4 regions of the Streptomyces sp. NPDC021562 genome follow, and region 3 is predicted to be linked to each of the others. Evidence: riboswitches for the same ligand, from Rfam matches in the RefSeq annotation. Region 3 holds a riboswitch; each other region holds the start of a gene.

Region 1 (7,573 bases), on a different contig from region 3:
GAGACGAGGTGCTGCCAGGAACCGGCGGTGCGCAGCCGGGCACCCACGTTGCCGACTCCGGCGAACGCGAACTCCCCGTCGGCGGTGTCCACCTGGGCCACGGCGACCGCGGCCCCGCGGGTGTCCCGGAGGGCCGGGTGCATGCGGCGCAGGATCTCGGCGGGCGGCAGGTGCGCGACCCGGTGCAGTTCCTCGACGGCGGCGCCGGAGGCGTGGGCGGCCTTGGCTCCGTGGCCGAGACCGTCGGCGAGCATGAAGGTGACCCGGGAGCCCGAGCGGGCACAGCTCCAGGCGTCCCCGGAGTGTTCGGCCTCCGCAAGGGGGATGTTGATCCCTCCGGTCCGGACGGCGGGCCGGTTCTCCTCCGGTCCGCCCCCCTGGTCGACCCGGGCCATGGCGACGGTGCCGCGCGGGGTGCTGTACAGGTCGAACGCGCTGGAGATGCGCCGGCAGGTGCCCAGGCCGGCGCCGAGGGACGCCTCGCTGGTGGTGTAGCCGTCCCGCATGGCCGCGCCGACGTCCCGGATGCCGGGGCCGTGGTCGAGGGTGACGAGCTGCACGGCCCGGCCGCGGCCGGCCGGTCCCGGGCGGTCGACGAGGTCGATCACCAGACGGCCGCCCCCGGCGTGCTTGAGCAGGTTGGTCGCCAGCTCGGTCGCCACCAGGGCCGCCACCGCGGTGCGGTGGGCGTCCAGGCGGGCATGGGCACTGGCGGTCTCGGCCGCCACCCGGGCGTCCCGTACCCGGGTGGAGTCGTGCACGGGGACGACCCAGACGCGCGTCATCCGGACCCCTGCCGGCCGGCGGGCACACCCGTGGCCCAGGCGACGAGGGTGACGACGGTGCCCTCACCGGGCTTGGTGTCGATGGTGAACTCGTCCACCAGGCGCCGGGATCCGCTGAGGCCCAGCCCGAGACCACCGCCGGTGGTGTAGCCGTCGGTCATCGCCAGCTCGACGTCGCGGATGCCGGGGCCCTCGTCCATGAAGGACAGTTTCAGACCACGCCGGGACCCGTTGGTCAGCGGGGTGATCGTCGCCTGCCCTCCCCCGCCGTGGATCAGGGTGTTGCGGGCCAGTTCACTGGCCGCGGTGACGATCTTCGTCTGCTGTACGAGCCCGAACCCCAGGCCGGCCGCGAACTGCCGCACCTGGTGACGCACCCATGCCAGGTCGGCGTCCGAGCCGATCGGCAGGCTCGTCGCCGTGGCGGAGTCGGAGGTCGGTGTCACGCCCACCCCGCACGGGTGCCCGGGGCGGCCGCGGAGGCGCCCTGCCGGAGCAGTTCGAGGGCGCGCTCGACGTCGAGCGCGGTCACCAGGCCGGGCAGTGTCAGACCCAGTTCGACCAGGGTGATCGCGACGGCGGGGCGCATCCCGCACACGACGGTACGGGCGGCCAGCAGGCGGGCGTTGGCGGCGATCTCGGCGATGACCCGGCCGAGGAACGAGTCGACGATCTCGACCCCGGAGACGTCGATGACCACACCGCTCGCCTCGCTGCCGGCGATGCGCTCGGTGATGTCCTGCTGGAGCTGTTCGGCCACGCTGTCGTGCAACTCCCCCTGGAGGGACACCAGCAGGATGTCGCCGAGTGCCAGCACGGGCACCAGGGCCGAGTGTCCGGGAAGGGTGCCGGTCATCGGGGGCTCGCACCGGCCGTGTGGGAGACCTCGATGCCCTGCCGGCCGAGCGCGTGGGCCAGGGCGTCGGCCAGGGAACTGCGGGTGAGCACCGAACTCAGGTCGATGCCGAGGTGCACGATGGTCTGCGCGATGGCCGGACGGATACCGGAGACGATGCACTCGGCCCCCATCAGGCGGGCCGCGGCGACCGTCTTCATGAGGTGCTGGGCCACCAGCGAGTCGACGGTGGGCACGCCCGTGATGTCGAGGATCGCGAACCGGGCCCGCTGCTCCACGATCGCGTTCAGCAGCGACTCCATGACCACCTGGCTGCGGGCGCTGTCCAGGGTGCCGATCAGGGGCACCGCGACGACACCCTCCCACAGGTTGATCACGGGGGTGGCCACTTCGAGCAGCTGCTGCCGCTGCCGGGCGATCAGCTCCTCACCGGCGTCGACCGTGGTCTCCATGATGACCAGGCTGAGCGTGCCCATCAGGACGGTCAGCGCGAGCCGGACCTCCTGCGCCTGGTCGCCGGGCAGGTCACACAGTGCGTCGCGGAGCATCTCGGCGGTCGTGACCCGCAGTCCGGCGGCCTCCTCCGCTATCTGGGCCGGGCTGAACCCGCTGCGGGCACGGGCGGCGGCCATCCGCCGGAGCTGCTCCCGCACGGAGTCGAAGCCCGGGGCCGCGATGCTGTCCAGCAGGCCGGCCGAGGCCACGTCCGCCAGCGCGTCCACGACGGCCTTGCAGGCCTCGACCGCCTCGTCGCGCGAGACGGTGAACACCGTCCTGAACAAGGGCGCGTCCGCCCATCGCTGGGCGATCTGCTCGCGATGGCCTTCCAGGAAGGCCGTCAGCTCCCGCGCCGCCGACTCGGCCGCTGGCTGTTCCGGCACCTGCATCGTCTCCCTCGACCTCATGTCGTTGCGCCAGGACCGGCGCAATCAATGTCGTTCATTGCCGCAGGACAAATATTCCACATGGCAAACACCTCCCCCGTACGGCCACAGCGGCTCAGCGCCCGTGCCAGTCCAGGCAGACCACCAGGGCGTCGTCCTGCGGGACGGACTGCCCGCGGTGCCCGGTCAGCTCCCGCAGGATGGCGCGCGGCACCTCCGCTGCCGGCAGCAGCCGTGTGGACATGATCGCCCTGGCCAGGGCGGCGTCGCCGTACGCCTCCCCCTGCGGCGAGGCCACCGAGTACACCCCGTCGCTGACGAAGACCAGCCGGTCGCCCGGTTCCGCCTGGAAGTCCTGGACCACGTAGTCGGTCTCCTCGAACATCCCCAGCGGAAGCTGCGCCTCGAAGGTGACCTGCTCGACCACTCCGTCGCGCAGCCGCAGCAGCCGCGGGGAACCCGCGTCCACCACCTTCGCCCGGCCCGTCGCCAGCTCGAAGTCGAACATCAGCACCGAGAGGTAGCAGCGCCCCTGGTAGTGGGCGTACACCGCCTGGTCGGCCAGCGCGGCCTGGTCGTCGATGGCGAGGCCGGCCCGCCTGGCGTTGCGGAGCGCGTTGATGGCGAGGTTCGTCAGCAGGGACGCTTCTATGCCCTCGCCCATGCCGTTGGTGACGTAGAGCATGAGGTGGTCCGCGGTGGCGGACCAGTCGAAGTTGTCACCGAAGATCGCGTAGGCGGGCTCCAGCTGCGCACCGAGTTCGTACTCGGGGCGCGCGCAGGAGCGGCCCGGCAGGAGCTGCCACTGCATCTCGGCGGCCAGGGTCAGCCGGTCCTTGCGCCGTGCGCGCAGGTACACGTCCGTGTCACGCTCGGCGACGACGATCTCATGGCCGAGCACCTCGGCGATGTCGGCCAGCTCACCCAGCAGGCCGGGCGCGTCCTCCCCGTCCGGCAGAGTGACGCACAACACGCCCAACCGGTCGCCACGCACGGTGACCGGCAGATGGACGCGTACGGCACCCCCGGGAGCGGGCTCCACGAGGGGTTCCTGGGCCCCGAAGGCACGGCCCACGGGGCCGCTGTGCACCGGCACCGGCTCCGCGGTGCTCGGCAGCGAGGACACCGGCTGCAGCACGGTCAGGCCGTAGTCGGCCAGCAGCAGCTCCACGGACGTCGCGGCGTACTCCTGTGCGAGCACTCTGCGCACGACGTCGAGCAGCTCATGTGGGGCCGCCGTGCGCAGAGCGCGTTCAGCGGTCACAAATCTCTTCACGATTGTAAATACACCCATCCTCCGTCGGACGCACACGAGCCTTGCACACGCGGCAGGGCTTTCCGTGCCGCGTCGTGCCGGGTCGTCCGAACCATCTGTTGCAGCAACCGGCACCTAGTACGCTGAAAGACGTCCCAGGTGCCTGCGAGAGTGTGACGGTGACTGTCTTCCGCCCCCGCCCCGAACCAGTCGAGGTAGCACGCGTGACCTTGACGGCGGTGGAGTTGCTGGAAGTCCTGTGGGGCCGGGCCTCGACCGCGCCGGCTTCGCCCTCCCAGATGCGCGTGCTGCTGATGCTGGAGCACCAGGACGGGATCAATCTGCGCACCCTCGCCGACTCGCTCGCCTCCACGCCCCCGTCCACCAGCCGGCTCTGCGACCGACTGGTGGCCGCCGGCTTCGTCGAGCGCGTGGTCAGCCCTGCGGACCGGCGCGAGGTACGACTCCATCTCAGTGACCGGGGCCGCGTCTTCCTCGACGACCTGCGTGCACGCCGGGAGCAGGAACTCCAGGCGGTGCTGGAGCTGATGCCCGCCGCGAAGCGGACCGCGCTACTGGAGGGGCTGGAGGCGTTCTGCGACACGGCGGCGCTGCAGATACACAGCGACGAGCCGCGTGCCGGGGGCCGGACGGCCTGAACGCCTTCCGAGGCCACCGATCGCGTCGACACGTCGGGGCTCGGGCGGCCAGCACACGGAGCGACCTCCGCCCACCAGAACATCGCAAGTTCCTTCCCGCGCAATGCGACTCGGTTACTTTGTTGCCTCACACCCATAGTTGTCAAATGGCAACAGTCGGGCCCGGGGCCTCCCTTGTCTGGTACCCCCGAATCACCGTCTCTGCCTGTGGCCAACGTCTCGGAGGGGGGAGCCGACCTGGGAAACGCACGAGGCCGGTGCCGCACGTCAGGCGGGCAGCAGGCCTTCGCTCAGGCGCGACACGTGCAGCTGGGAGACGCCGCGACGAGCACCTGTCAACACCGCGATCCCCGGAACATCCGCCTTCTGCCCGGCGGCCGGCACGGTCGTCGTTCCCCTCATGCGTCCCTCCCGGTCGTCCGGCCTCGTCGGCACCGGTTGCTGGTCCCGCTAGGAGGCGCTTACCCCCACCGCCCACGGCCATGCCCCGAACCGACGCGACGGACGGGCGCGGGAGCGGCCACACCGGGTGTTCTTGACATGCGCCGGGGCGGCCGAGTGTGGACTTCTGCCGCACCCGCTCGGCCGTCTGTCCTCTCCGCGCCGCTGACCCCTGCCCGGCCCGCGCCGCGGTCTCCCCGTCTTGCCGCGCGCCTGGCGCCGCGAAGGGCGGGCGAAGGCGGCGTCGCACGGCTGGTCGCCGCGCGAGGCCGTCATCGAGCTCGGCCCGCAGCGCGGCCGGCACCCTCACGGCACCGAACGTCCCTGTGTGGCATTGACGTTCGACAAGTCCGCTCCGTAGCATCTCGATCGGCATTGAGTGTCAGCGTCAAGCCCTGGCTCGCTGACCGGCAACCCTCCCGCGCGGTGGGGTGCTCCAGGTGAAAGCCCGGCGGGGTCACCGACGATCACCGCAAGCGCGTGGCCCCGGTGGCGGGGCCGGAGACGGGGAGGGACCGGTATGCACAGCGATCATGCGGCGGTCGCCTCCTGCGCCGGTGCCATGCCGTTCTCCCGGCTCTCCCGCCGACGCCACATCGACCTCAAGCGCTCGACCAGCTGCCTCTGTCGCACGACACGCTGTCGCTGACGAGCAGGCCCCCGGTCCGCTGACAAGCCGTCGCTGACCAGCCCCCCGACCGGCCACCGCGACGGCCGGGCCCCTCGCGCGGCATCCACAGGTCGGCACCCGGACCGCCGCCAGGCACCGGCCTCCCGGCTCCCGGCTCCCGCGTGGCAGTCCGCTGCCCGTTCTCCCGCCACCGCGCCCGGTGGCGTCCTCCCGACCACCGTCTGATCAGCGCTTTCCCCCGGCCGGCGCCGACCGGCCGGGGCGCACGTCCGTCCCCGCACGACGTGCCGCGCTCCCGACGCCAGGCACCCGGTGCCCGGTGACACGAGTAGGAGAAAACCCTCCGTGACCGCACTTCCGGTATTCAGATCATCCCGTTGGGCGCCGCTGGCCGCCCTGCTGACCACCAGCGTGCTGCTGACCGCCTGTGGTGCGGGCGACGGCGGTTCCGGCGGCGCGAGCAGCCGGCCGAAGTCCGGCGGCACCCTGACCTTCGCGGTGGGATCCGACTCCGGCTGCGTGGATCCGCAGCAGGTCGGCAGCAACGACACCATCTACTCGGTCCGTCAGATCGTGGACTCGCTGACCGACCAGGACCCGAGGACCGGCAAGATCGTGCCCTGGCTGGCCCGGAGCTGGGACATCAACTCCGACGCCACCCGGTTCACGTTCCGTCTGCGCCCGGGCGTCACCTTCAGCGACGGGTCGAAGCTGACGGCGCAGGTGGTCAAGGACAACTTCGACGCGGTGCCGAAGCTCGGCGCCCTGGGCACCCTGGCCCAGGGTTACCTCAGCGGTGTCAAGAGCACCACCGTGGTCGACCCGCTCACCGTGCAGGTGACCTTCGCGCAGCCCAACGCACAGTTCCTGCAGGCGACTTCGACTCACTCACTGGGCATCGAGTCGTCGGCGAGCGTGCACCGCACCCCGCAGCAGAAGTGCAGCGACGGGGTGGTGGGATCGGGGCCGTTCGTGCTGAAGGGCTACGTGCAGAACCAGTCGATCACCCTGGCCAGGCGGACCGGGTACGCCTGGGGATCCGGTCTGTGGGCCAAGAAGGGCGAGGCCTACCTGGACAAACTGGTCTTCAAGGTGGTACCGGAGGCGGGCGTACGCGCCGGCAGCCTCCAGTCCGGTCAGGTCGACGCGATCAGCAGCGTCGGCAGGGCCAACGAGGCCGCGCTCAAGGGCGGCCGGGTCACGCTCGCCCGCCGGGCCAACCCCGGGGTGGTGTTCGGTCTGGGTCTCAACAACGCCAGTCCCCTGCTGAAGGACGCCAGGGTGCGGCAGGCACTCCAGGTCGCGGTCGACCGCAAGCAGATCGCCGACACCGTCTTCCCGACCGGCACCCGGCCGGCCGGCAGCGTCCTGGCGCACACCACCCCTGACTACACCGACCTGTCCGCGGACCTGACCACGGACCCGGCCAAGGCGAAGTCCCTGCTGGACCAGGCCGGTTGGAAGACGGGAGGTGACGGCTTCCGTACCAAGGGCGGCAGGAGGCTGAGCCTGACCATCACCTGGTTCCCCAACGCGGCCACCAACCAGCCCGCGCTGGAACTGGTCCAGCAGCAGCTGAAGGCCGTAGGGATCGACGTGGTGCTGAAGCAGCTCCCGGTCACCCAGTTCGCGACGACCCTGCAGGCCGGTGACTTCGACGTCGTGTGGGGCAACGTGACCCGGTCGGACCCGGACATCCTGCGCACCTCGTTCTCCACACAGCTGGCCAACTTCTACCATCTGACCGCCAGTTCGCTGGACACCGTGCTGTCCCAGCAGGCCGCGACGACCGATGCCGCCAAGCGCGCGAAGCTGGTCGCCGAGGCGCAGCGGCTGATCGTCCAGAACGCGTACGACGTGCCGGTGGTGGAGTTGCAGACCCAACTGGGCGTGTCCACGAAGGTGCACGACCTGGACTTCGACTCGGGCAGCCGGATCCAGCTGCACGACACCTGGATCGGCTAGCCCGTGCGCCGCTATGTGATCAAACGGCTCGCGCAGGCGGTCGGGGTGCTGTGGGCGGCCTACACGGTGTCGTTCCTGGTGCTGGACTTCCTGCCCG
Region 2 (7,573 bases), on a different contig from region 3:
TCTTCGAGGACCGCGCCCGCGCCCGCGACGGACGGCTCGCCGACCCGTGGGTTCCTTGCCCCACCCGGTCCGCGGGCCTCACCGACCCGGTCCTTCTTTGTCACTCTCACCTTCAGAGTGCTAACGCAATGATTAGCACTCGGCCTAGGCGAGTGCAAGCGCCTCCCGGGTATCGGGCGGCGCGCTCAGCCGCCCGCGAACACCGGGCGGCACCCTCCGGAGACCCGGACCGGCGCCCTCCGGGGACACGGCGAAGGGCCCGCCCCCCTGACGGGAGCGGGCCCTTCCTCGTGTGTGCCGTTTCAGGCGGTGACGCGAACCATGTCGGCCTGCGGGCCCTTCTGGCCCTGCGAGATCTCGAACTCCACCCGCTGGCCCTCTTCCAGGGTGCGGTAGCCGTCCATCTGAATCGCGCTGTAGTGGACGAACACGTCCGCACCACCGTCGACCGCGATGAAGCCGTACCCCTTCTCCGCGTTGAACCATTTGACGGTGCCCTGAGCCATGCCTAACTCCCCTATTACTGGCCCTTGCACAGATCCACACTTCGCGGATCCGGGTCAGACCTCACCCCCCATTGGTTGGGGGCGTGCGCCGGAACGCGTCGACCGCGGCTGAATGTATCTGTCCAACTGCCGTCTGCAACAGGTCAATCGGACGAGAATTCTGGGCGGGAAGGGTCCGGAATGTAGCGAGAATTCGGTCGAATTCAGGGCAAGTCGGGCCCCATAAAAGCCACGAAAGCCGCATATGACCCGCACACTTTGGCTACTTCTTGGCAGGCCCGAGGTATCCAATAACAGGGCCCGCGCCCCGGTGATCGGGACCGTGTTCCCCAACTGTACCGCGCTCAACCACACAGAATTGCCCCCTCCGCTTCTCTCGCGGAGGGGGCAATCCCATTCACAACCGGCGACGTTTGTTACCGAAGGTAATGTTCGGTCATTCGGCCATCACGTCAGGCGGGTCGGCGGCTCAGCCACCGGCGACGGCCGGGATGATGGAGACGCCGGCGCCGTCCGGCGTGACCGTCTCCAGGCCCTGCTCGAATCGCACGTCGTCGTCATTGACGTAGACATTGACGAACCGGCGCAGCTTGCCCTGGTCGTCGAGAACACGGGCGGCGATCCCGGTGTGGTTCTTCTCCAGGTCGGCGATGACCTCGCCGAGGTTGGCGCCTTCCGCGGCGACCTCGGCCCGGCCGCCGGTGTAGGTGCGCAGGATGGTGGGGATGCGAACGGTGACGCTCACTGTCTAGACCTCCGGTCCGGGCAACGCCCTGGTTCTGTGCGGTCGGCTCAGGCGAGCCCGGCCTCGTGGAAAGACTCGAGATTCGGGCGGATGGTCGCGGTGAGTCCCGTACCCGCGACCGCGTCCAGTGTCTTCAGTCCGTCACCCGTGTTGAGGACGACGATCGACTTCGCCGGATCGATGAGCCCGTTCTCGATGAGCTTCCTGGTGACCCCGACCGTCACCCCGCCCGCGGTCTCCGCGAAGATGCCCTCGGTCCGCGCGAGCAGCTTGATGGCGTCGACGACCTGCTCGTCGTCGACGTCCTCCACCGCGCCGCCGGTGCGCCGGGCGATGTCGAGGACGTACGGGCCGTCGGCCGGGTTGCCGATGGCGAGGGACTTGGCGATGGTGTTCGGCTTCTGCGGCCGGACCACGTCGTGACCCGCCTTGTACGCGGTCGACACCGGCGAGCAGCCCTCCGCCTGCGCACCGAAGATCTTGTACGGCTTGTCCTCGACGAGCCCGAGCTTGATCAGCTCCTGCAGCCCCTTGTCGATCTTCGTGAGCTGGGAGCCGGAGGCGATCGGGACGACCAGCTGGTCCGGGAGCCGCCAGCCGAGCTGCTCGCAGATCTCGTACGCGAGCGTCTTGGAGCCCTCGGCGTAGTACGGCCGCAGGTTGACGTTGACGAAGCCCCAGCCCTCGCCGGCCGGGTCGCCGATCAGCTCGGAGCAGAACCGGTTCACGTCGTCGTAGTTGCCCTCGATGCCTACGAGCTCGCCGCCGTAGATCGCGGCCATGACGACCTTGCCCTGCTCCAGGTCGTGCGGGATGAACACGCAGGAGCGGAAGCCGGCCCGGGCCGCGGCGGCGCCGACGGCGCCGGCCAGGTTGCCGGTGGAGGAGCAGGAGAGCGTGGTGTAGCCGAAGGCGCGGGCGGCCTCGACGGCCTGGGCGACGACGCGGTCCTTGAAGGAGTGCGTGGGGTTGCCCGAGTCGTCCTTCACGTACAGCCCGCCGGTGACGCCGAGCTCCTTGGCCAGGTTGTCGGCCTGCACGAGCTTGGTCCAGCCCGGGTTGATGTTCGGCTTGGTCGCCACGTCCGCGGGGACGGGCAGCAGCGGCGCGTAGCGCCAGATGTTGGCGGGGCCCGCCTCGATCCGCTTGCGGAGCTCCTCGGTGTCGTAGCCCGAGAAGTCATACGCGATCTCCAGCGGGCCGAAACACTCCTCGCAGGCGAACACCGGGCCGAGCGGCACGCGGTGGCCGCACTCGCGGCAGGACAGCGCGGCGGCGGGGCCGAGGTCCACGGTCTTCGGGGAAGCGGTTGCAACAGTCTGCGCAGCCATGTGAGGCGAGGCCCTTTCTCCTCATCTTCCTCACGACGCATCTCGCCGTGAGACGGATTTGGCACCTTCCCTAGTCGGGAGCCTCGCTGTGCAACACGAGACCGACTGGAGGGTTGCCGGGGCTTCATCGGGCCGTTTCCCTCTGCCCCTCTGGATGAGCTGTATTCGGTTGTCAACGCACGGTGACGCCAGGACATGCGATGGTCACGCGCGTTGTTCAAGACTGTAACCGAAGGCCAGGACAGTTGAGATAGTCGTCCGTACCGCGAGATGGATCACACCCCGCAGTGTGACCGTGACAGTGAGGAGCCGCTGACTGTGCTGGAAGAAGCCGAACGCTGGCTGGCCACCCGCTCCTGGTCCGTGACCGACCGTCCGCTGCACCGGATACTCGCCGCCAAGCAGCGCACCGGTCAGTCCGTCTCCGTCGTGCTGCCCGCGCTCAACGAGGAGGAGACGGTCGGTGACATCGTCGCGGTCATCCGCCACGACCTGATGCGGCAGGTGCCGCTCGTCGACGAGATCGTCGTCGTCGACTCGGGCTCCACCGACCGCACCGCGGCGGTGGCAGCGGCGGCGGGCGCCCGGGTCGTCCACCGTGACACGATCCTCCCCCGCATCCCCGCCGTCCCCGGCAAGGGCGAGGTCCTGTGGCGCTCCCTGCTCGTCACCGGCGGGGACGTCGTCTGCTTCGTCGACGCCGACCTGAGGGACTTCTCCTCCGACTTCGTCACCGGCATCGTCGGCCCGCTGCTGACCGACCCGGACGTGCACCTGGTCAAGGCGATGTACGACCGCCCGCTCGCCGGCGCGGCGGGCCAGGGCGGCCGGGTCACCGAGCTGATGGCCCGCCCCCTGCTGAACATGCACTGGCCGCAGCTGGCCGGGTTCGTGCAGCCGCTCGGCGGCGAGTACGCGGCCCGCCGCACCCTGCTGGAGCAGCTCCCCTTCCCGGTCGGCTACGGCGTGGAGCTGGGCATGCTGGTGGACGCCCTGCACCTGGTCGGCCTGGACGCGCTCGCCCAGGTGGACGTCGGGGTGCGCAAGCACCGCCACCAGGACGGCCAGGCCCTCGGCCGGATGTCCGCCGCGATCTACCGCACGGCCCAGCTGCGGCTGGCCCGCGGCCATCTGATCCGCCCGTCCCTGACCCAGTTCGAACGCGGCGAGGACGGCTTCGAACCCCGCACCTACTCCGTGGACACGGAGGAACGCCCGCCGATGGTGGAGATCGCGGAGTACGCCGACCGCCGGGTGGCCTGACCTGGTACACGTTCGCCCGTCGGGCGTGGCCGTACGTTTGAGCGTTTACAAGCCGGGCTAGGTTGAGGCGTATGGCTTCCCCCATGGCTTCCACCGGCAGTGCAGAGGTGCTGGTCGCGTCGAACCGCGGCCCGGTTTCGTACGAGTTCCGTCCGGACGACGGGGACGGCGCGCTCCGTGCCAAACGGGGCGGCGGCGGGCTCGTCTCGGGGCTCTCGGCGATCGGGCCGGACGCGAACGCGGTGTGGGTGTGCGCCGCGCTGAGCGACGGTGACCGCGAGGCGGTCCGGCGGGCCGGGGGCGGCCTGCTGCCGGAGGCGGACACCGGGGGCCAGCGGGTCCGGATGCTCGACATCGACCCGGGCGTGTTCTCGGACGCCTACAACGGCATCGCGAACTCGGTGCTGTGGTTCGTCCACCACATGCTCTACCAGACCCCGCTGGAGCCGGTCTTCGACGCGGAGTTCCGGCGCCAGTGGGAGTCGTACCGGGCCTACAACCGCGCGTTCGCCGAGGCGCTGGCCGAGGAGGCCGGCGACGGCGCGGTGGTGGTGATCCAGGACTACCACCTGGCGCTCGCGCCCCGGATGCTGCGGCAGCTGCGGCCCGACCTGCGGATCGGCCACTTCTCGCACACGCCGTGGGCGCCGCCGGACTACTTCCGGCTGCTCCCCGACGACATCGCGGCGGAGCTGCTGACCGGGATCCTCGGCGCCGACCACGCGGCGTTCCTGACCCGCCGCTGGGCGGACGCGTTCGTGGCCTGCTGCCACACGGTGCTGGGCCCGGGGATCCCCTCCTCGTCGGACACCCGGATCGGGGTGCACGGCCTGGGCGCCGACGCCGACTTCCTGCGCAAGCGGGCGCACGAGCGGGACGTGGACGAGCGGATGGCGGCCCTCCGGGAGGAGATCGGGGAGGGCCGCAAGACCATCGTCCGGGTCGACCGGACCGAGTTGTCGAAGAACATCGTGCGCGGGCTGCTCGCCTACCGGCAGCTGCTCGACGACCGTCCCGAGTGGCGGGAGCGGGTGGTGCACGTCGCGTTCGCCTACCCCTCGCGGCAGGACCTCCCCGTCTACCGGGACTACACGGCCGAGGTGCAGCGGGTCGCGGACGAGATCAACTCGGCGTACGGGACGGCGGGCTGGACCCCGGTGGTGCTGCACGTCAAGGACGACTTCGCGCGCTCGCTGGCGGCGTACCGGCTGGCCGACGTGGCCCTGGTGAACCCCATCCGGGACGGCATGAACCTGGTCGCGAAGGAGATCCCGCTGGTGTCGGACGAGGGCTGCGCGCTGGTGCTCTCGCGGGAGGCGGGGGCGTACGAGGAGCTGGGCGAGGACGCGGTGGTGGTGAATCCCTACGACATCGGGGGGACCGCGGCCGCGTTGCAGGAGGCGTTGACGATGGGGGTGGCGGAGCGGGCGGAGCGGTGCAAGCGGCTGGCCGCCGCGGCGACCGCGTTGCCTCCTGCGGCCTGGTTCCTGGAGCAGTTGGGGGCGTTGGGCGGGGGTGGGTGAGCGTCGTGGGGAACTGCGGGTTCGGTGGGGGCTTGTCGCGCAGTTCCCCGCGCCCCTAAAGGGCGCTCATGGCAGCCAGGGTCTGCAGGAGCCGCACGACCCCCTCCGGGCCGTTCACCACCAGGTCCGCTCGGTCGGCGAGGTCGGTCACCTCCTCGTTGCCGCTGCACACCAGGAGGCCCGGGACGTTCTCCTTGCGGAGTTCCTCCACCGCGGCGAAGGCCGGGATGTCGCCCAGGTCGTCGCCCGCGTAGAGGACCGCGCCCGCGCCGATCTCCCTCGCGAACTCGCGGAGCGCCACCCCCTTGTCCATGCCCGGGGGGCGCAGTTCCAGGACCAGGCGGCCCGGTTCGACGATCAGGGCGTGCCGGGTGGCCAGGTCGGTGAGGGGGGCGCGGAGGGCTTCGAAGGTGGCCTGGGGGTCGTCGGCCCGGCGGGTGTGGACGGCCACCGCGAACCCCTTGTCCTCGATCCAGGTGCCGCGCGCGGCGCCGACGCGGTCGAGGAGGGCGGGGAGTTCGGCGCGGACGGCCGCGATGCCGGGGTGCGGGGGCGGGGCGGTGAGTTCGCCGGTGGCCGCGTCCCAGCGTTCGGCGCCGTAGTGGCCGAGGACGACCAGGTGCTCCAGGCCGGGGATCTCGGCGAGGCCGCCGTTGCGGACGGCGACCTCGGCCGGGCGGCCGGTGATGACGGCGACGGCGGCCACCTTCGGCGCGAGGGCCGACAGGGCCGCCGCGGCGTCCGGGTGGGCCCGCGCCTGCTCGGGGTCGGCGACGATCGGCGCCAGCGTCCCGTCGAAGTCGAGTCCGACGAGGGCGGTGCGGGGCCGCGCGAGCAGCGCCTCCAGTCCTTCGCGACCGGCGGCGGTGCGGGGCGTCGGGAGGGGTTCCGTGACGTGGGGGTCCGTGCTGTGGTTGCCCATACGGCTGACAGTATCCGAGCGCCCTCGTTTCAAGCGTCCCGAAGATCCCCCAGGACCGTCAGCGCTCCCCGCGCCGCGTCTCGCGCACTCTGCGCAGCCGGTTCACCGTCACCGGGTCGTGGGCCAGGGCCCGCTCGTCGTCGAGCAGGGCGTTGAGGAGCTGGTAGTAGCGCACCGGCGCCAGATCCAGCTCCTCCCGTATCGCCCGTTCCTTCGCGCCGGGGCTCGGGAAGCCCCGGCGTTCCAGGGCGAGGATCGTCAGCTCGCGTGCGCCCAGTTCTTGCCGGTCCATGCCGAGAACCGTACGCGCTCAGCCGGTCGCGGCCGCCGTACGGCTGTCCGCGAGGGACGCCTCGGCCTGGATCTGCGTGAGCACGCTGGTCGGGTTGCCGGACGGGCCGACCGCCGTACCGATCTGCTTCTTGATGTCGGCGCTGACGGCCGCCCAGGACGTCTTGCCCGCCGGGTACAGCTCGGAGGTCGGCAGCTGCTCCAGGAAGGGGCGCAGCTGCTTGTCCTGGGCCTGGCCGGAGTCGGTCATCGTCTGGGACGCGGACGTGGTGACGGGCAGCAGGCCGTACTCGCGGGAGAAGTCGAGGACGTTCTTCTCGCTGTAGACGTAGTCCAGGAAGTCGCCGACCTGCTTGGCGTGGCCGTTCTGCTTGAACGCCGCCATCCAGTCGGTGACGCCCATGGAGGCGGTGCGGGTGGCCTGGCCGGCGCGGGCCGGCATGGCGACCGTGCCGAACTTCACGCCCTTCTTCTCGGCCTGCTTGATCAGGGTGGGGTGGCCGTTGAGCATGCCGACCTGGCCGTCGGCGAACGCGGCGAACGCGGTCGCGCGATTCAGCCTGCCGGGAGCGGTCGGGCCGGTCAGCCCCTTGCCGACCAGCTCGTCCTTGAGCCAGGTGAGGGTGTCGATGTTCTGCGAGGAGTCGATCGTGTACGTGCCGGTGTCGTCGGTGTAGCCGCTGCCCCCGCTGAGCAGCCACTGCATGGTCTCCGCCTGCGCCTCCTCGGGGCCGAGCGGCAGCGCGTACGGGTACTTCACGCCGTGTGCCTTGAGCGCCTCGGCGTCGGACGCCAGTTCCGTCCAGGTGGTGGGCGGGGTGAGGCCGGCTTGGGAGAAGAGGGTCTTGTTGTAGAAGAGGACGCGCGTGGACGCGGCGAAGGGGATGCCGTACTGCGCGTGGTTCCACTGGCCCGCCTCGGCGAGCTGGGACGGGAAGTCGGCCTGCACCGGGATGGAGAGCAGGTCACCGGCCTCGTACAGCTTGCCGGCC
Region 3 (7,573 bases):
TGCCCGCTGAGCAGGACCACGCGCACGGCGCCGTGAGCGTGGCGGACGAGAAGGATCCGTTCGCGGACCCGGGTCTGCCGCCCCACGAGCACCGGATCCAGGACATCGACGAGCGGGCCGCCAAGCGGTCCGAGCGCGTCGTGGCCATGCTGTTCACGATCTCGATGCTGGCCACCGTCGGCTTCATCGCCTCGTACGTGACGATCCCGCACGACAAGTCGATCTTCGTCTTCCCGCTCGGTCACATCAGCGCGCTGAACTTCGCGCTGGGCATGACCCTCGGTACGGCGCTGTTCTGCATCGGCGCGGGCGCGGTCCACTGGGCCCGCACCCTGATGTCCGACGTGGAGGTCGCCGACGAGCGGCACCCGATCGAGGCCTCTCCCGAGGTCCGTGCCAAGGTCCACGAGGACTTCCGGCAGGGCGCCAAGGAGTCGGCGCTCGGCCGGCGCAAGCTGATCCGCAACACCATGTTCGGCGCGCTGACCCTGGTCCCGCTCTCCGGTGTCGTGCTGCTGCGCGACCTCGGCCCGCTGCCCGGCACCTCGCTGCGGCACACGGCGTGGTCGAAGGGCAAGCTGCTCGTCAACATGAACACCAACGAGCCGCTGCGCCCCTCCGACGTCGCCGTCGGCTCGCTGACCTTCGCCAAGCCCGAAGGCGTCGAGGAGGACCAGGAGGACTTCCAGAACGTCATGGCGAAGGCGGCCCTGATGATCGTCCGGCTGCAGCCGGACAACATCAAGGACAAGCGCGAGCTCGAGTGGTCGCACGAGGGAATCGTCGCCTACTCGAAGATCTGCACCCACGTCGGTTGCCCGATCTCGCTGTACGAGCAGCAGACCCACCACGTGCTCTGCCCGTGCCACCAGTCCACCTTCGACCTCTCCGACGGTGCCCGAGTGATCTTCGGCCCGGCCGGTCACGCCCTGCCGCAGCTGCGCATCGGCGTGAGCGAGGAGGGCTACCTCCAGGCGCTCGGCGACTTCGAGGAGCCCGTCGGTCCTGCATTCTGGGAGCGCGGATGAGCACTTCAGAAAACTCCGAGTCCCGCGCCCGCGGGAAGGCACCGGCCGGCGAGCGCGTCGCCGACTGGGCCGACGGACGGCTCGGGATCTACTCCCTCGCCAAGTCCAACATGCGCAAGATCTTCCCCGACCACTGGTCGTTCATGTTGGGCGAAGTGTGCATGTACAGCTTCATCATCATCATCCTGACGGGTGTGTACCTGACGCTGTTCTTCCACCCGTCGATGAACGAGGTGGAGTACCACGGCAGCTACGTCCCGCTCCAGGGCCAGCTGATGTCCGAGGCGTTCAACTCGACCCTGCACATCTCCTTCGACGTGCGCGGTGGTCTGCTCATCCGGCAGATCCACCACTGGGCCGCGCTGATCTTCCTCGCCGGCATGTTCGTGCACATGATGCGCGTGTTCTTCACCGGCGCGTTCCGCAAGCCGCGTGAGATCAACTGGCTGTTCGGCTTCCTGCTGTTCGTCCTCGGCATGTTCACCGGCTTCACCGGTTACTCGCTCCCGGACGACCTGCTCTCCGGCACCGGTGTCCGCTTCACCGAGGGCGCGATCCTGTCGATGCCGATCGTCGGCTCGTACATCTCGTTCTTCCTCTTCGGCGGCGAGTTCCCCGGCCACGACTTCGTCGCCCGGTTCTACTCGATCCACATCCTGCTGCTGCCGGGCATCATGCTCGGCCTGATGGTGGGCCACCTGATCCTGGTCTTCTACCACAAGCACACGCAGTTCGCGGGTCCCGGAAAGAGCGAGAAGAACGTCGTCGGCATGCCGCTGCTGCCGGTCTACATGGCGAAGGCCGGAGGCTTCTTCTTCCTGGTCTTCGGTGTCATCGCGGCCATCGCGGCGACCACCCAGATCAACCCGATCTGGGCCATGGGCCCGTACCGCCCGGACCAGGTGTCCACCGGCGCCCAGCCCGACTGGTACATGGGCTTCGCCGAGGGTCTGATCCGCTACATGCCCGGCTGGGAGATCAACCTCTGGGGCCACACCCTGGTCCTGGGCGTCTTCATCCCGCTGGTCCTGTTCGGCCTGGTCCTCGCGGCGATCGCGGTCTACCCGTTCCTGGAGTCCTGGATCACCGGGGACAAGAGCGAGCACCACATCCTGGACCGCCCGCGCAACGCCCCGACCCGCACCGGTTTCGGTGTCGCCTGGGTCACCGTGTACATGGTCGGTCTGATCGGTGGTGGCAACGACCTGATCGCCACCCACTTCCACCTGTCGATCAACGACGTCACCTGGTTCGTCCGGATCTTCTTCTTCGCCGGACCGGTGATCGCGTTCATCGTCACCAAGCGGATCTGCCTCGGCCTCCAGCGCCGGGACCGCGACAAGGTGCTGCACGGTCGCGAGACCGGCATCATCAAGCGGCTCCCGCACGGTGAGTTCATCGAGGTCCACGAGCCGCTCTCGCAGGAGCAGCTGCACACCCTCACCGCCCACCACCAGTACGAGCCGGCCCAGGTCGGCCCGGCGGTGGACGAGAACGGTGTCGAGCGCAAGATCAAGGGGTCCGAGAAGCTCCGCGCCAAGCTGAGCAACGCCTACTACGGCGAGGACAACCAGATCCCGAAGCCGAGCGTGGAGGAGTACAAGGAGATCACGAGCGGCCACGGCCACCACTGATCGACGGCGTCGCCACGCCTCGGTCGAAGGGCCCCCGTCCGGTGTACGGACGGGGGCCCTTCGCCGTGCCCGGGGCTGGATAGGGTGGGTCCGGAAACCGTTTTTACGCCGGTACGACACTCAGGAGCGGCCCCATGAGCGCTGTGACCCCCGCTGGAGGCGACACCGCGGCGGGCCGTTCCTGGCCCGCGGTGCTGAACGCGCTGCTGTACGGCCAGGACCAGAGCGCCGACGCGACGGCCTGGGCGATGGACCAGATCATGCGCGGCCAGGCCACCGACGCCCAGATCGCGGGCTTCGTGGTCGCCCTGCGGGCCAAGGGCGAGACGGTCGACGAGATCAACGGGCTCGTCCGCACGATGTACGAGCACGCCAACGTCATCGAGGTGCCGGGCCGCACCGTCGACATCGTCGGGACCGGCGGCGACGGCGCGAAGACGGTGAACATCTCCACGATGTCCGCCCTGGTGGTGGCCGGCACCGGTGCGAAGGTGGTCAAGCACGGCAACCGGGCGGCCTCGTCCGCCTCCGGGGCCTCGGACGTGCTGGAGAAGCTCGGTGTCAACCTCGACCTGACCCCGCAGCGGGTCGCCGAGGTGGCCGAGGAGGCCGGCATCACCTTCTGCTTCGCCGTCAAGTTCCACCCGGCGCTGCGGTACGCGGGCGCCGCGCGCGGCCAGCTGGGCATCCGCACGGTCTTCAACATCCTCGGCCCGCTGACCAACCCGGCGCGGGTCCGGGCCCAGGCGGTCGGCGTCGCGGACCCCCGCATGGCCCCCGTGGTCGCGGGCGTCTTCGCGGAGCGCGGCAACTCCTCCCTGGTGTTCCGCGGCGACGACGGCCTCGACGAACTGACGACGACCGCCACGTCCCGGGTCTGGACCGTCCGCGACGGCAAGGTCACGGAGGAGACCTTCGACCCCCGTGACGTCGGGATCGACCTGGTCCCCGTGGAGGCGCTGCGGGGCGGCGACCCGTCGTACAACGCGGAGGTCGCCCGCAGGCTCCTGGACGGGGAGACGGGCCCGGTACGGGACGCGGTGCTGCTCAACTCGGCGGCGGCGCTGGTGGCGCTGGACCCGGGCCCAGGAACGCTGCCCGAGCAGCTCTCGGCGGGCATGACCCGCGCCGCGGAGTCGATCGACTCGGGCGCGGCCAAGCGAGCCCTGGAACGCTGGGCAGCAGCGACCCACAAGTAGCACACCAGAGGGCTGCGGTGGAGCCCGGCACCGGTGCCGGAGCCGTGCGCAGCCCTCGGTTTGTTTCGTCATCCGGACAGGAGTTGCGCGTCCGCGATCAGTTCACCTACGTTTCTTCCCAGGTCATGAGTGACAGTCATGAGGCCCCGGCCGACTGTCCGGCAACCCTCCGTCCGTGGCGGGGTGCCCCGGGTGAGGACCAGGTCGTGGGCAGCGAGGTCCACGGCAAGCGCGGACCCCTCGTACACCAGGGGTCCTGGTCGTCGAGGAGCCTTCCGTGAGCAAGCGAATGCGATAGGGCCGCAGAGCCCCGCCTCCGCACCCCCCTCTTTCCTTCCCGCCGTTGCTTCGAGCGCGTCCGCTCGCATGGCGGAGTCCAGCCGCGCCCACGGGAGTTCACCCATGTCTGTCTCCACCGCCGCCTTTGCCCGTACCGTTTGTGCCCCGCTGCCCGTTCTGGGCCGGGACGTCACCGTCCCGCTCGTCACCGGCGGGGAGGTCGGCTACGCCGCTCTCGACTACGCGGCCAGTGCCCCCGCCCTCCAGCGGGTCTGGGACGACGTGGCGGCGTACGCGCCGTACTACGGCAGCGTCCACCGCGGCGCCGGATACCTCTCCCAGCTGTCCACGGAGCTCTTCGAGAACGCCCGGAAGACCGTCGCCGAGTTCCTCGACTGCCGCCCCGACGACGAGCTGATCTTCACCCGCTCGACCACGGACTCCCTGAACCTCCTGGCCCGCGCCCTCCCCGCCGACTGCCAGGTCTTCGTCTTCGAGACCGAGCACCACGCCTCGCTGCTGCCCTGGCAGGACGCCCGGGTCAGCTACCTCGACGCCCCCCGCACCCCGCGGCAGGCCGTGGCGACCCTGGAGCGGGCCCTCGCCGACCGCGACCCGCACGGCCCGGCCCTGGTCTGCGTCACCGGCGCCTCCAACGTCACCGGCGAACTGTGGCCGGTGCGCGAGCTGGCCGCCGCCGCCCACGCGCACGGCGCCCGGATCGTCCTGGACGCCGCGCAGCTCGCCCCGCACCACCCGGTCTCCGTCCGCGACCTCGACGTCGACTGGGTCGCCTTCTCCGGGCACAAGCTGTACGCCCCCTTCGGCTCCGGCGTCCTGGCCGGCCGCGCCGACTGGCTGCGGGCCGCCGAGCCGTACCTCGCGGGCGGCGGCGCCAGCCGCAAGGTCACCCGGCGCGAGGACGGGTCGGTGGCCGTGGAGTGGCACGAGAACGCCGCGCGGCACGAGGCCGGGTCGCCCAACGTGATCGGCGCCTACTCCATCGCCTCCGCCTGCAAGGCGCTGACCGAGGTGGGCTGGGACGCCCTGGTCGCCCGCGAGCAGCACCTGATCGCCGGGGTCCGCGCGGGCCTCGCCGAGATCCCCGAGGTCAGGGTGCTCTCCCTGTTCGGCGACGACGCCCCGCGGGTCGGCGTGATCAGCTTCGTGGTGGAGGGCTGGAACAGCTCCCACTTCGCCGCCGCCCTCTCCGCCGAGTACGGCATCGGCGTCCGCGACGGCCTCTTCTGCGCCCACCCCCTGGTCAGGACCCTGCTGGGCGCCGACCCCCAGGCCCAGGGCGAGTGCGGGGCGCCGGAGGCGGCACCGGGGGAGAAGGCGCTGAACGCGATCCGGGTGAGCTTCGGCGCGGGCACCCCGGACGAGCACGTGGAGCGCTTCGTGAACGCCGTGCGCGAGCTGGTCGCCGACGGCGCGAAGTGGTCGTACCGCACGGAAGAGGGCCGCTGCGTCCCGGCGGTGTGATCAGCGCCCCGCAAGGGGCGCGGGGAACTGCGCGACCAGCCACGACGCACCCGCTGGGGACCACACTGCGGGCCGGTGGGGGCTGGCCGCGCAGTTCCCCGCGCCCCTCTGGGGCGCTCAGCTGTCCAGGCCGATCGCGAACGCCGCCTCCAGGTCGTGCTGGGAGTACGTGCGGAACGCGACGTGCGTGTCCGTGGCCTCCACGCCCTGGATCCTGCTGATCCGGCCCGGGATGACCTCGGCCAGGTCCTCGTGCTGCTGCACCCGGACCATGGCGATCAGGTCGTACGTACCGGTGACGGAGAAGACCTCGCTGACGCTCTCCAGCGCGGCGATCTGTTCCGCGATCTCGGGGATCCGGTCCACGCTGGTCTTGATGAGGACGATCGCGGTGATCACGGCTGGTTCTCTCCCTCGGGAGCCGGAGCTGGGGCGGCTCTCACTCTAGTCGTACGGCCATATCTCACCCAGGCGTAGCCGAAGCCGAGGCCGAAGCCGATCAGGTGGGCGAGGTAGGCCACGCCGGGGCCGGAGGGGGCCCGGTCCAGGGCCAGCCACTGCAGGGCCGCCCAGAACGGCAGCACCACCCAGGCCGGGAACCGCAGCGGCAGGAAGAAGAGGAAGGGCAGGAGACTGGTCACACGGGCGCTGGGGAACAGGTAGAGGAATGCCCCGAGGACCGCCGAGATCGCCCCGGACGCCCCCACCAGTGACTGCTGGGACGTGGCGTTGGCCGCCGCGTAGCCGAGCAGCGCGAGGTAGCCGCAGCCGAGGTAGAAGAGGGTGAACTCCACCCGGCCCATCCGTTCCTCGGTCATCGCCCCGAAGACGAAGAGGAAGAGCATGTTGCCGAGCAGGTGCACCCAGCTGCCGTGGATGAACAGCGCCGTGGCCGGGGTGAGCAGCTCGCCGGCCGGCCCGTCGAACAGATCGGCCGGAACCACCCCCCACCCCCGGAAATACGCCCGCTGCGCCGCCGCCAGGGCCGCCCCGGTGCCGTAAGAGGGGGTGAGGCCGGAGGCGGGCCCGAGGACGAAGACCAGGCAGCACACGGCGATCAGGGCGTACGTCATGGGCGCGGACGTCCCCCGCAGGCCCCGCAGGGTCCGGGCGGCCGTCGTGTTCCAGTTGCCGATCATGGACATAGAGCATGGCGTAACGGGACGCAACCACGCAGATCGCCTCGCCGCCGTGGACGGGGCGGCGTCGGGTGCCCACCAGGCCGTAGGGTACGAGCCACACGCGTCAGGACGGCGCGTCACGGACACTAGAAGGAAGCGAACAAGCCACGATGACGGTTCCCCTGCCGACCGCCTCCACGCGGTGGCGCTGCACCCTCTGCGGCAACCTCACGCGCTTCGACGTGACCCGCTCGTCGAAGGTCGTCGAGTACGTGCACCTGGACCTGGCCGGTGAGCCCAGTGTCGAGGAGCGCGAGGTGGTCAGTGAGACCATCGAGTCGGTGCGCTGCCGCTGGTGCAACGCGGTGGACCAGGTGGAACTCGTGGACAGGCCGGGCGCCGGCTCCTGAGACCGGGAGCGGCACCGCACAGGTGATGGGGTGTGACGGATGGTGGAGACCACGGGCGGGGGGCCGGGCGACGGCACCGCCGAGGTGCTTGACCGTCCGTTGCCCGACGGCGTGCGACGGCGGGTCGTGCAGATCGTCTCGGACGGGTTCGGCGGGCTGACCGTCGGCGAACTGCCCGCGCAGCTGCGGCAGTACGCCCGGTTCGCCCCCAATCGCCGGGCCAAGTTCGCCGGCAACGCGATGGCGGCCGCGCTGGAGACGGACCCCCTCTTCCGGCAGCGGATCGGGGAGAAGCTGAGAGAGGCCCAGCCGGAACTGGCCGGCGCCCTGGACTCCGGCTCGCCGCCCCCGGCCGCGGACCCGCTCGACGTGGCGGCCGCGGCCTATGTACTGCGCCCCACCGACTGGGTGAAGCTC
Region 4 (7,573 bases), on a different contig from region 3:
GATGACGCCGGGGCGCAGGGCGAGGGCGCGGGCGATGGCGACGCGCTGCTGCTGGCCGCCGGACAGCTGCCGCGGGTAGGCGCCGACGCGTTCGCCGAGGCCGACGCGTTCGAGCAGTTCCTTGGCCAGCGCCTGGGCCTCGGGCTTGGTCAGCTTCCCGGTGGCGACGGGGGCGGCGGCCACGTTGTCCAGCACGGTCAGGTGCGGGAAGAGGTTGAAGTTCTGGAAGACGAAGCCGATCCGGCCGCGCTGGGCCAGGATGGCGCGCTCGCTCAGCTCCTTGAGCCTCTCGCCCTGCCGTTTCACCCCGATCAGCTCGTCGTTGATGCTGACGTAGCCGATCTCGGGCTTCTCCAGGTGGTTGACGACCCTCAGGAGCGTGGACTTGCCGGAGCCGGACGGGCCGAGGATGACGGTGACCTCGCCGGGCCGGATGGTCAGGTCGACGCCGTCGAGGACGCGGTGGGCGCCGTACCACTTGTGGACGTCGTGGATCTCCAGGGCGGCGGGGGCCGTCTCCAGGGTGTCGGTGATGCTCATACGGCGGCCTCCCGGCGGATGCGGGCGCGCAGGTCGGCGAGGCCGGCCCGCAGTTTCTGCGAGGGGGTCGGCGGCAGGGAGCGGGTGGCGCCCCGGGCGTAGTACCGCTCGACGTAGAACTGGATCACGGAGACGACGCTGGTGAGGATCAGGTACCAGACGGTGACCACCAGCAGCAGCGGCACGATGTCGCCGGGGTAGGTGGAGCCCATGCTCTGTGCGGTGCCGAAGAGGTCGAGCAGGGAGACGTAGAAGACCAGCGAGGTGCTCTTGATGAGGCCGATGAGCTGGTTGACGTAGTTCGGGATGATCGACCTGAGCGCCTGTGGGAAGACGATCCTCCGGAACTGGTAGCCCTTGGGCAGTCCGAGCGCGGCGGCCGCCTCGTGCTGGCCCTGGTCCACCGAGAGGATGCCGCCGCGGACCACTTCGGCCGCGTAGGCCGCCTCGTTGAGGCTGAGGCCGATGACGGCGATGACCATGTCGGTGGCGAGCTTGGACTCGTCGAAGGAGAAGAAGGCCGGTCCGAAGGGGACGCCGACGCTCAACGTCTTGTACAGGGCGCTGAAGTTGTAGAGGAAGAGCAGGACGACGATGAGCGGTATGGAGCGCAGCGCCCACACGTAGGTCCAGCTGACCGCGCGCAGCACCGGGCTCTTGGAGAGCCGGGCCAGCGCGAGCAGGACGCCGCCGAGGAGGCCCAGCACCGCGCTGTAGGCGGTGACTTCGAGGGTGATGACCAGCCCGTCGAGGATGGTCGGCCGCAGGAACCAGTAGCCCCAGCGGTCCCACTGGTAGAAGGGGTTGGTCACCAGGCCGTGGACGAACTGGGCGACCAGGACCAGGACGACGGCGGTGGCGATCCACCGTCCTGGCTTGCGCAGTGGCAGAACGCGCTGTGCTGCGAGGGGCTTTGACGGTTCGTCGGCGGCGGACGGCGCCTCGGGGGCGAGGGTGGCGCCTGGGGGTTCACTCATGGCGGGCTCCGGCGGAGTCGGACACCCCGGAGATCCCACGACCGGGTACGCGGCACCGGCCGTGTTCGGGCACGGCACGGGCGCGGGGGCGCGCGGGACACGGGGGCTGGGCGGACGGCGTCACACCGGACGGCCGGTGCTTTCGTCAGGAACGCTGAGGCGCGAAGCTGCGGGGCTGGGCGGACTGGGCGGAAAGGCCTGGTCAGACCCGGCAGCGGGCACAGCCCGGTGCGGTACACGCGCTACACAGGGCGCTGTTGACACGGAGCAGGTCGACGGCGCGGTCGGCGACGAGCGGGCTCGGGTACGGCTGTACGCAGCCCCGGGCGCGGCGCGGGGCCGTGCTGGAAGCTGCGTACATGTCCGTCACCTGTCACTTGGTGGCCCGTGGGCCGCGCGCTTACCGAACGTCGTCATTCGGTCGGGTCGTCACCTGGGGCACCCCACCGCGGTGCGAGGGTTGCCGGTCAGCTAGCCAGGGCTTGATGCTGACGCTCTTGACCGTTCTGGTCCGTAAGTTAGGCAGCCGCCCGAACGAATGTCAACGCCTGTCCGGTCGGCGGGACGGTTCGGACTGCTCTCACCTGCGGGAAGCGTCCGCCGCATGCCCGGCCCAGTCCAGGATCTGGACGGCCGCGCCGGCGGCTTCCAGTCCCTGGCAACGGCCGTGGTGGCGGCGGGCGATGCCGTCGAGGTCGAGGTGGGCGCCGAAGGCAGGGTGCGCGGCCAGCCGCCGGGCGTAGGCCCACAGCACCGGGTGGTCGGCGATGCGGTGCACGGCGGAGGCGTCCAGGTGGTTGCGGTGCACGGTGTCCAGCTGCACCAGGGTCACCCACAACTCGACGTCGGCTGCGGTCAGTCGACCGCCGACCAGGAACTCGACGCCGGTCAGGCGGTGTTCCAGCTCGCCCAGTGCGGCGAGCAGGGTCTCCAGCGCCCGTGGGTCGCCGCCCTCCCGCCCGGCGCGCTGCGCGGCCTGCTCGACGTCCTCGGCGCACAGCCGCTCGACGGCCTCGATCTCGGCCTCGGCACCGCACGGGTACAGGCGCGTGACGCCGTCGCCGAAGTGGCGGTCGAGGTCGCGCAGGATGTCCCGGCCGTGGGTGGAGACGATCCGGCCCGACCAGTCGTCGCTCAGCACGGGCGCCAGGGCCGGTCCCGAGTAGCGATGGGCGCTGGCCTCGTACAGCGGGCGCAGTGCCGTGTGGCTGCCGTCGGGACGGTCCGGGACCGCGGGCAGGAAGGTGACCGGACAACAGCCGTCCAGGGCCAGCAGGCTGTGGCCGACGGCGATGCGGAGGCCGTCGGGACAGGCGGTGGCGAGGTACAGCCGGTAGCGGCCCGGCACGGCGTAGTGGCCGCTGCGCGCGTCCCGTCCGATGCGTCCCCGGAAGGCGGGGGCGGTGCGGACGGACGGCAGTGCGGTGAGCGGAGTGATGGACATGCGTCTCCCCGGTTACGGGCGCGTGGACGTACGCGCGGCGGAAGCGTTCGTCGGTGTCCGCCGCGACCGTCCGTGCTCGGCCCGGGCCGCGGAGCGCGGGCGGCGGAGCGTCGGCGGTCACGGCGGGCGGGCAGGGCAGGGGGTCGTCGGGCGGGCGGTCGGGGCGGGCCGCGGAAGGGGCGTCCGTTCGGCCCGGGCCATGGAGGGCGGCGCGCCGCGGTCAACCGGTGCGGCTGATGGCGCTGCACACCCGGAGCAGGTCGATGTGCAGCCGGGAGGTGAGCAGCGGCGAGGAGAGCAGGGCGAACGGCCAGGGCGTACGGCGATCTCGGCGCTGTGTGCCGGTGACCGTGCGCAGCCGATCCATCTTTCCCTACCTTTTCACTAGGATTCCCCTCTGGAGTGTCGATCGGCCTCCGCGCGGCGTCAAGAGGGCGTCCACGCCTGGGACACCGCCACCCCCGGGCCGCTCACCCGAATGGCACGCGCGAGTGGTCGGCGGCCGGACCGGATGGTGGCGTGGAGGGACGAACCGCGTTCCCGAGGAGGCAGCCGCCATGACCCGTCCGTCCCGACCCGCGCGTGTGCTCGCCGCGGCCCTGGCGGCGGGGTCCCTGCTCGCCGTCGCGGCCTGTTCGGGCGGGAGCGGCGACTCCGGAGCCGCGGTCGTCTCGCCCGCCGCCGAGCGCTCCGCCGCCTCGCCGACGGCGACGGCCGCCCTCACCGGGCCGGGCGCGCAGGCGGCGCTGATCACACCGGCCGACATCGAGGACAACTGGCAGCTGGCGACGGACGCCGCGACCTGGCGCAACTCCATGCTGGTCGGCAAGGTCGACGTGGCCGGCTTCCTCACCGCGAAGACCGATGCCGCCGACTGCCAGCGGCTGCTCGACAGCCTCTACTCCGACACCCTGCTCGGCCGCGCCACGGGCGCCTCCGGGCTGCGCGGCTTCACCTCGGAGACCGCACGGATGCTCTACCAGGTCGGGGACTACGGCTCGGCGAACCTGAACGCCACACTGGGCTGGCTGAAGACGCTGCCGCAGAAGTGCAACCAGTTCACGGCCACCGGCAAGGACGGCAGCAAGCGGACGATCCAGGTCGTGTCGGCGCAGGTCCCGAACGTGGGCGACGCCCGGCAGGCGCTGACGGTGACCGTGCAGGGCACCAGCGACGGCCAGCCCGTCACCTACGTCACGGACGTCGCGGTGCTGCGGATCGGCGCCTCCGGGGCGGCCGTCACCAACGGCGCCCTCGACGCCGTGGACCACGACAGCACCGCGCTGGCCGTGCAGAACGGCGCCCAGCGCCTCAAGGACGTGCTCTCCGGCAAGACCCCGGCACCGATGCCGAGCGAGTTCGACTAGGGCCACGGGCGGTCGGGGCGCCGGGAGGGCGTCCTTCGGCCGGCGCCTAGGCGGCACCCCGGGCAGGTCCCGTCGTGCCGTGCGCGGGCCCCGCCCGCTCCGGGAACCGGCCTTCCGTGCCGGTCAGTTCCAGTACGCGCCGGATCTCGGGCCGCAGCCCGCGCAGCTCCATGGCGCCGCCACCCGCGACCACCCGGTCGCACAGGCGCAGGAGCATCCCCAGGCCGGCGGCGTCCATGAACGTCACCTGGGTGAGGTCGACTACGAGGTCCCGGCCCGCGAGCACGAGCGGACCGATGACCGGGGCGGCCTGCGAGCGGGCCGTGAAGTCCAGCTCCCCCGCCGCGGTCAGCACGACCCGGCCGGGCGAATCACTGATCCGCATGTCGAAGAAAGACTGCATGGAAAAACCACCGTTCGGGTCGAAGCCCATCACGGTCGGCTTCCGCTGCCGGAAGAAGGCCGTCAAGCGCGCGGCCGCCCTGGCCGCTCACAGCCGAGCAAGACCACCCGCACCCACCACCGGCCACCGCATCGGCGACCGCCCGACGGCGCGGGGTCTCCCACCAGACCAGGCTGGTGCCCCCAGCGTCGCACTCCAACGCCCCCGACACCAGCCCTTCACCCGCCTCCGGCACCCTGGCTACGGAACCTGATCGAGATCTTGTCCCTTGTGTCGGCGGGGTTACCTGTTCTGGCAGGCCCTGGCTTTGAACTCCGCCATGGGGACGGTGACGGCGGATGCGTCACCATCGTCCGAGATCTCGTCGTAGCGGACTTTTCCTGGGCTGAGCCGGCCCCGGTCGCTCGGAGTGAAGGAGACGCTGCTGGACGACCACGAGTTGTCCTTGGTCCAGCCGTAGAGAGCGTACGTGGCCTTGGTGGCGAGCGGACTGAGCGATCTGGTGACGGTCCAGCCGGCATCTGGAGAATCGAGGGTCCAGGTGGCGAGACCCGGCGCAAGAGGGCGGACGGCGGTCCACGAACCGACCGTGACCGACTGGTCGACGTCGCCGCTGTCCACGTACAGGGTCGCGCCGTCGATCCGGTGTCCGCAGACCATCATGACGCCGAGTAGACGGCCGTCGCCGGTCACGGAGATGCCGGCGACGGCATCGACGGGAACGGTGCACCCTGAGGTCGTGGCCAAGGCCACGCCGACCGTAACCGCACCGACGAAGCGACGGAACACCGGCCGTGAAGCGGTCGACCACATGATCAGCCCCCCTGCTCGGCCCGTAGGCCCTCACCGCAAGACCGCGTCTGCGGACGCCCCCGGAAAGCGACCGCCACCGCCTCACCTGCACTGGCCGTTCGGCCGTCGGTCAGGACCGCGACCGGGGCATTGGCATGGGCCACAGGAGCGGCGTCGGCGTGTCTCCCTGCGCTGTCGCTCCTCCTGTTCGCGTTCCCGCCGCTCGATCCGCGCGCACTTGGCTTCCAGGACCTGGAAGGTGAGGGGAAGCAGCTCAGGTGAGGTGTGCTGACGCACCCAGAACAAGGCGCTCTTCCTGAGCTCCGCGGAGTACCCGTCCACGCCCTCCGGCACGTCCAGGCCCTCCAGACCCGCGGCGATCCAGGGATCGGCCAGCTCCGGCCGGCGCAGCAGACCTGCGGCTGCCACGGCTTCCTCGCCGTACGAGTACGCCTGGTGCTCGACGAACCGCTGGAGGACCTCCCCCGCCTCAGGGAAGTGTTCGCACGCCCGGCAGAGGCGGACGGCGAGGTATTCGGCCCTTCTCCCATGAGGGGACTCGACCAGGAGGCCGGTGAGGAGGTCCGGCTCGGCCCGCAGCCGGGTGGTGAGAAACCAGTCGGTGAACACCTCCGGCCCGATCCAGGACTCGGCCGCGCCCTTGCGGGTCCGCCCGTCGTGCAGCTCCTCGGCCCACCACGCCCAGCCCCAGGCCCGGTCTTCGGCTTCTTCTTCCGACAGCCCCGCGAACTCCGGAAGTCCTGCCAGGACGTCGCTGGTCTCGGACCGCTCCCAGTGCCCGAACAGGAGCATGCCCAGCATGACGTGGTCGGGCAGGCCGGGGCGGGCAGACAACTCGGATGCGTAGGAAGGAGTCCCCTTCTTCCCTTCGGCCGCGGCGAAGTCCGCTGCGGCGTGCCGCCAGTGTCGTCGCTCGTGTTCGAACAGGAGGTCCGCGATGTCGTCGAAAGGCCGGGGCTCGGCCGGGCCGGGGCCGCCGTGCAGCGCGGTGACCAGGGCCTGGGCGTGGAGATCCAGCGGGCTCTGACCGGAGCGGGCGGGGGTGGGTCCGTCGAGACCGTCGAGGGCCGTCGGGGCCGCCGCGTCTCCCAGCGCGGCGGTCATGGTGACGACCGCCTCACGGTAACGCTCGTCCAGGGTGGCGCGGTCCTGGGCGGGTGGCTCCAGGACGAGCACCGGGGTCCGTTCCACGAGGTACCGGTAGCGGCCCTTGGCCTCGCGCTCCAGCTCGCGGGCCAGGGTCCGCCGGAACACGTCCTGGTGACGGGTGATCAGCAGCACGCGGACTGCCGGCCTTTCCGGCGACTGCGACGACGTGGGACCGGCCTCCCCCAGGCGTTTGCCGAGGCTCGTGAGCAGCGGCACCACGTAGGGGTGGACCCATGAGTGGTCAGGGCTGACCTGGGCGGGGACATCGGCCTCGTCCACGATCACCAGCGCCGGTCTGCCACGGCCGTCGAGAACACCGAGCCAGTCGGGACTCGGGGCGATCAGCCGGCCCGCGGTCCATTCCGTACCCAGTGACCGAGCGAGTTCCAGTGCCAGCCGTGACTTGCCGACGCCGCTCTCGCCGGCGAGCAGCATCACCGGATGCGTGTCCGTGGCCGTCGTGCACCATCGGCGCAGCTCCGCCAACTCCTCGTCCCGGTCGTGGAAAGGGACCGGACTGTGGAGAGGCGAGAGCAGCCGGAACCCGCTCGGGACGTCGCCGCCGCGAACCCCACCGGCGTCACGGACCCCCGGTTTCGAGCCGTACCGGCCGCTGGTGGCGGACGGTCCGGTCACCGCGAGGCCAGGGTTCTCCAGCACCTTTTGATACGCCAGGAGCCGTTCGATCCGGTCGGTGTGGTTCATCAACATGCCGATGACCCCCTGCACCAGGAAGCCGCCGGCCGCCAGCCCACCGGCCGACCACCCCAACCAGGGCCACTCATGCGGGGTGCCCACCGAGCCCGCCCAACCGGCCAGAATGATCATCCCGGCCATGGCGCACACCACAGCGCAGTTCGAGACGACCCGCAACGCCGTC

The links. A riboswitch is a leader RNA that binds a small molecule or an ion and turns the genes downstream of it on or off. The one in region 3 is predicted to bind S-adenosylmethionine.
Region 1: linked by a shared signal. The riboswitch ahead of AB0G52_RS30955 (ABC transporter substrate-binding protein) and the one ahead of AB0G52_RS12920 (aminotransferase class V-fold PLP-dependent enzyme) in region 3 are both predicted to bind S-adenosylmethionine.
Region 2: linked by a shared signal. The riboswitch ahead of thrC (threonine synthase) and the one ahead of AB0G52_RS12920 (aminotransferase class V-fold PLP-dependent enzyme) in region 3 are both predicted to bind S-adenosylmethionine.
Region 4: linked by a shared signal. The riboswitch ahead of AB0G52_RS16045 (amino acid ABC transporter permease) and the one ahead of AB0G52_RS12920 (aminotransferase class V-fold PLP-dependent enzyme) in region 3 are both predicted to bind S-adenosylmethionine.

What each region holds. Positions count from the first base shown of each region.
Region 1 covers NZ_JBFACN010000024.1:12,393-19,965, reverse strand. Annotated here, with positions in the region: gene AB0G52_RS30990 (SpoIIE family protein phosphatase) at 1-785, opposite strand, end outside; gene AB0G52_RS30985 (ATP-binding protein) at 782-1,231, opposite strand; gene AB0G52_RS30980 (STAS domain-containing protein) at 1,228-1,641, opposite strand; gene AB0G52_RS30975 (STAS domain-containing protein) at 1,638-2,528, opposite strand; gene AB0G52_RS30970 (PP2C family protein-serine/threonine phosphatase) at 2,641-3,819, opposite strand; gene AB0G52_RS30965 (MarR family transcriptional regulator) at 4,005-4,439, shown strand; gene AB0G52_RS30960 (hypothetical protein) at 4,707-4,841, opposite strand; SAM riboswitch class IV at 5,252-5,365, shown strand; gene AB0G52_RS30955 (ABC transporter substrate-binding protein) at 5,857-7,476, shown strand; gene AB0G52_RS30950 (ABC transporter permease) at 7,480-7,573, shown strand, end outside.
Region 2 covers NZ_JBFACN010000005.1:369,608-377,180, forward strand. Annotated here, with positions in the region: gene AB0G52_RS10645 (cold-shock protein) at 303-506, opposite strand; gene AB0G52_RS10650 (MoaD/ThiS family protein) at 976-1,251, opposite strand; gene thrC (threonine synthase) at 1,299-2,582, opposite strand; SAM riboswitch class I at 2,601-2,743, opposite strand; gene AB0G52_RS10660 (glucosyl-3-phosphoglycerate synthase) at 2,901-3,845, shown strand; gene AB0G52_RS10665 (trehalose-6-phosphate synthase) at 3,929-5,368, shown strand; gene otsB (trehalose-phosphatase) at 5,424-6,290, opposite strand; gene AB0G52_RS10675 (DUF3263 domain-containing protein) at 6,349-6,582, opposite strand; gene AB0G52_RS10680 (extracellular solute-binding protein) at 6,601-7,573, opposite strand, start outside.
Region 3 covers NZ_JBFACN010000007.1:88,650-96,222, forward strand. Annotated here, with positions in the region: gene AB0G52_RS12905 (Rieske (2Fe-2S) protein) at 1-1,028, shown strand, start outside; gene AB0G52_RS12910 (cytochrome bc complex cytochrome b subunit) at 1,025-2,662, shown strand; gene trpD (anthranilate phosphoribosyltransferase) at 2,797-3,861, shown strand; SAM riboswitch class IV at 3,983-4,099, shown strand; gene AB0G52_RS12920 (aminotransferase class V-fold PLP-dependent enzyme) at 4,264-5,625, shown strand; gene AB0G52_RS12925 (Lrp/AsnC ligand binding domain-containing protein) at 5,743-6,024, opposite strand; gene AB0G52_RS12930 (rhomboid family intramembrane serine protease) at 6,021-6,764, opposite strand; gene AB0G52_RS12935 (hypothetical protein) at 6,917-7,156, shown strand; gene AB0G52_RS12940 (NYN domain-containing protein) at 7,196-7,573, shown strand, end outside.
Region 4 covers NZ_JBFACN010000009.1:91,272-98,844, reverse strand. Annotated here, with positions in the region: gene AB0G52_RS16050 (amino acid ABC transporter ATP-binding protein) at 1-540, opposite strand, end outside; gene AB0G52_RS16045 (amino acid ABC transporter permease) at 537-1,517, opposite strand; SAM riboswitch class IV at 1,909-2,020, opposite strand; gene AB0G52_RS16040 (glutathione S-transferase C-terminal domain-containing protein) at 2,098-2,961, opposite strand; gene AB0G52_RS16035 (hypothetical protein) at 3,182-3,328, opposite strand; gene AB0G52_RS16030 (hypothetical protein) at 3,519-4,328, shown strand; gene AB0G52_RS16025 (STAS domain-containing protein) at 4,375-4,731, opposite strand; gene AB0G52_RS16020 (hypothetical protein) at 5,014-5,478, opposite strand; partial or broken gene AB0G52_RS16015 (peptidase S41) at 5,574-5,669, opposite strand; gene AB0G52_RS16010 (ATP-binding protein) at 5,626-7,573, opposite strand, start outside.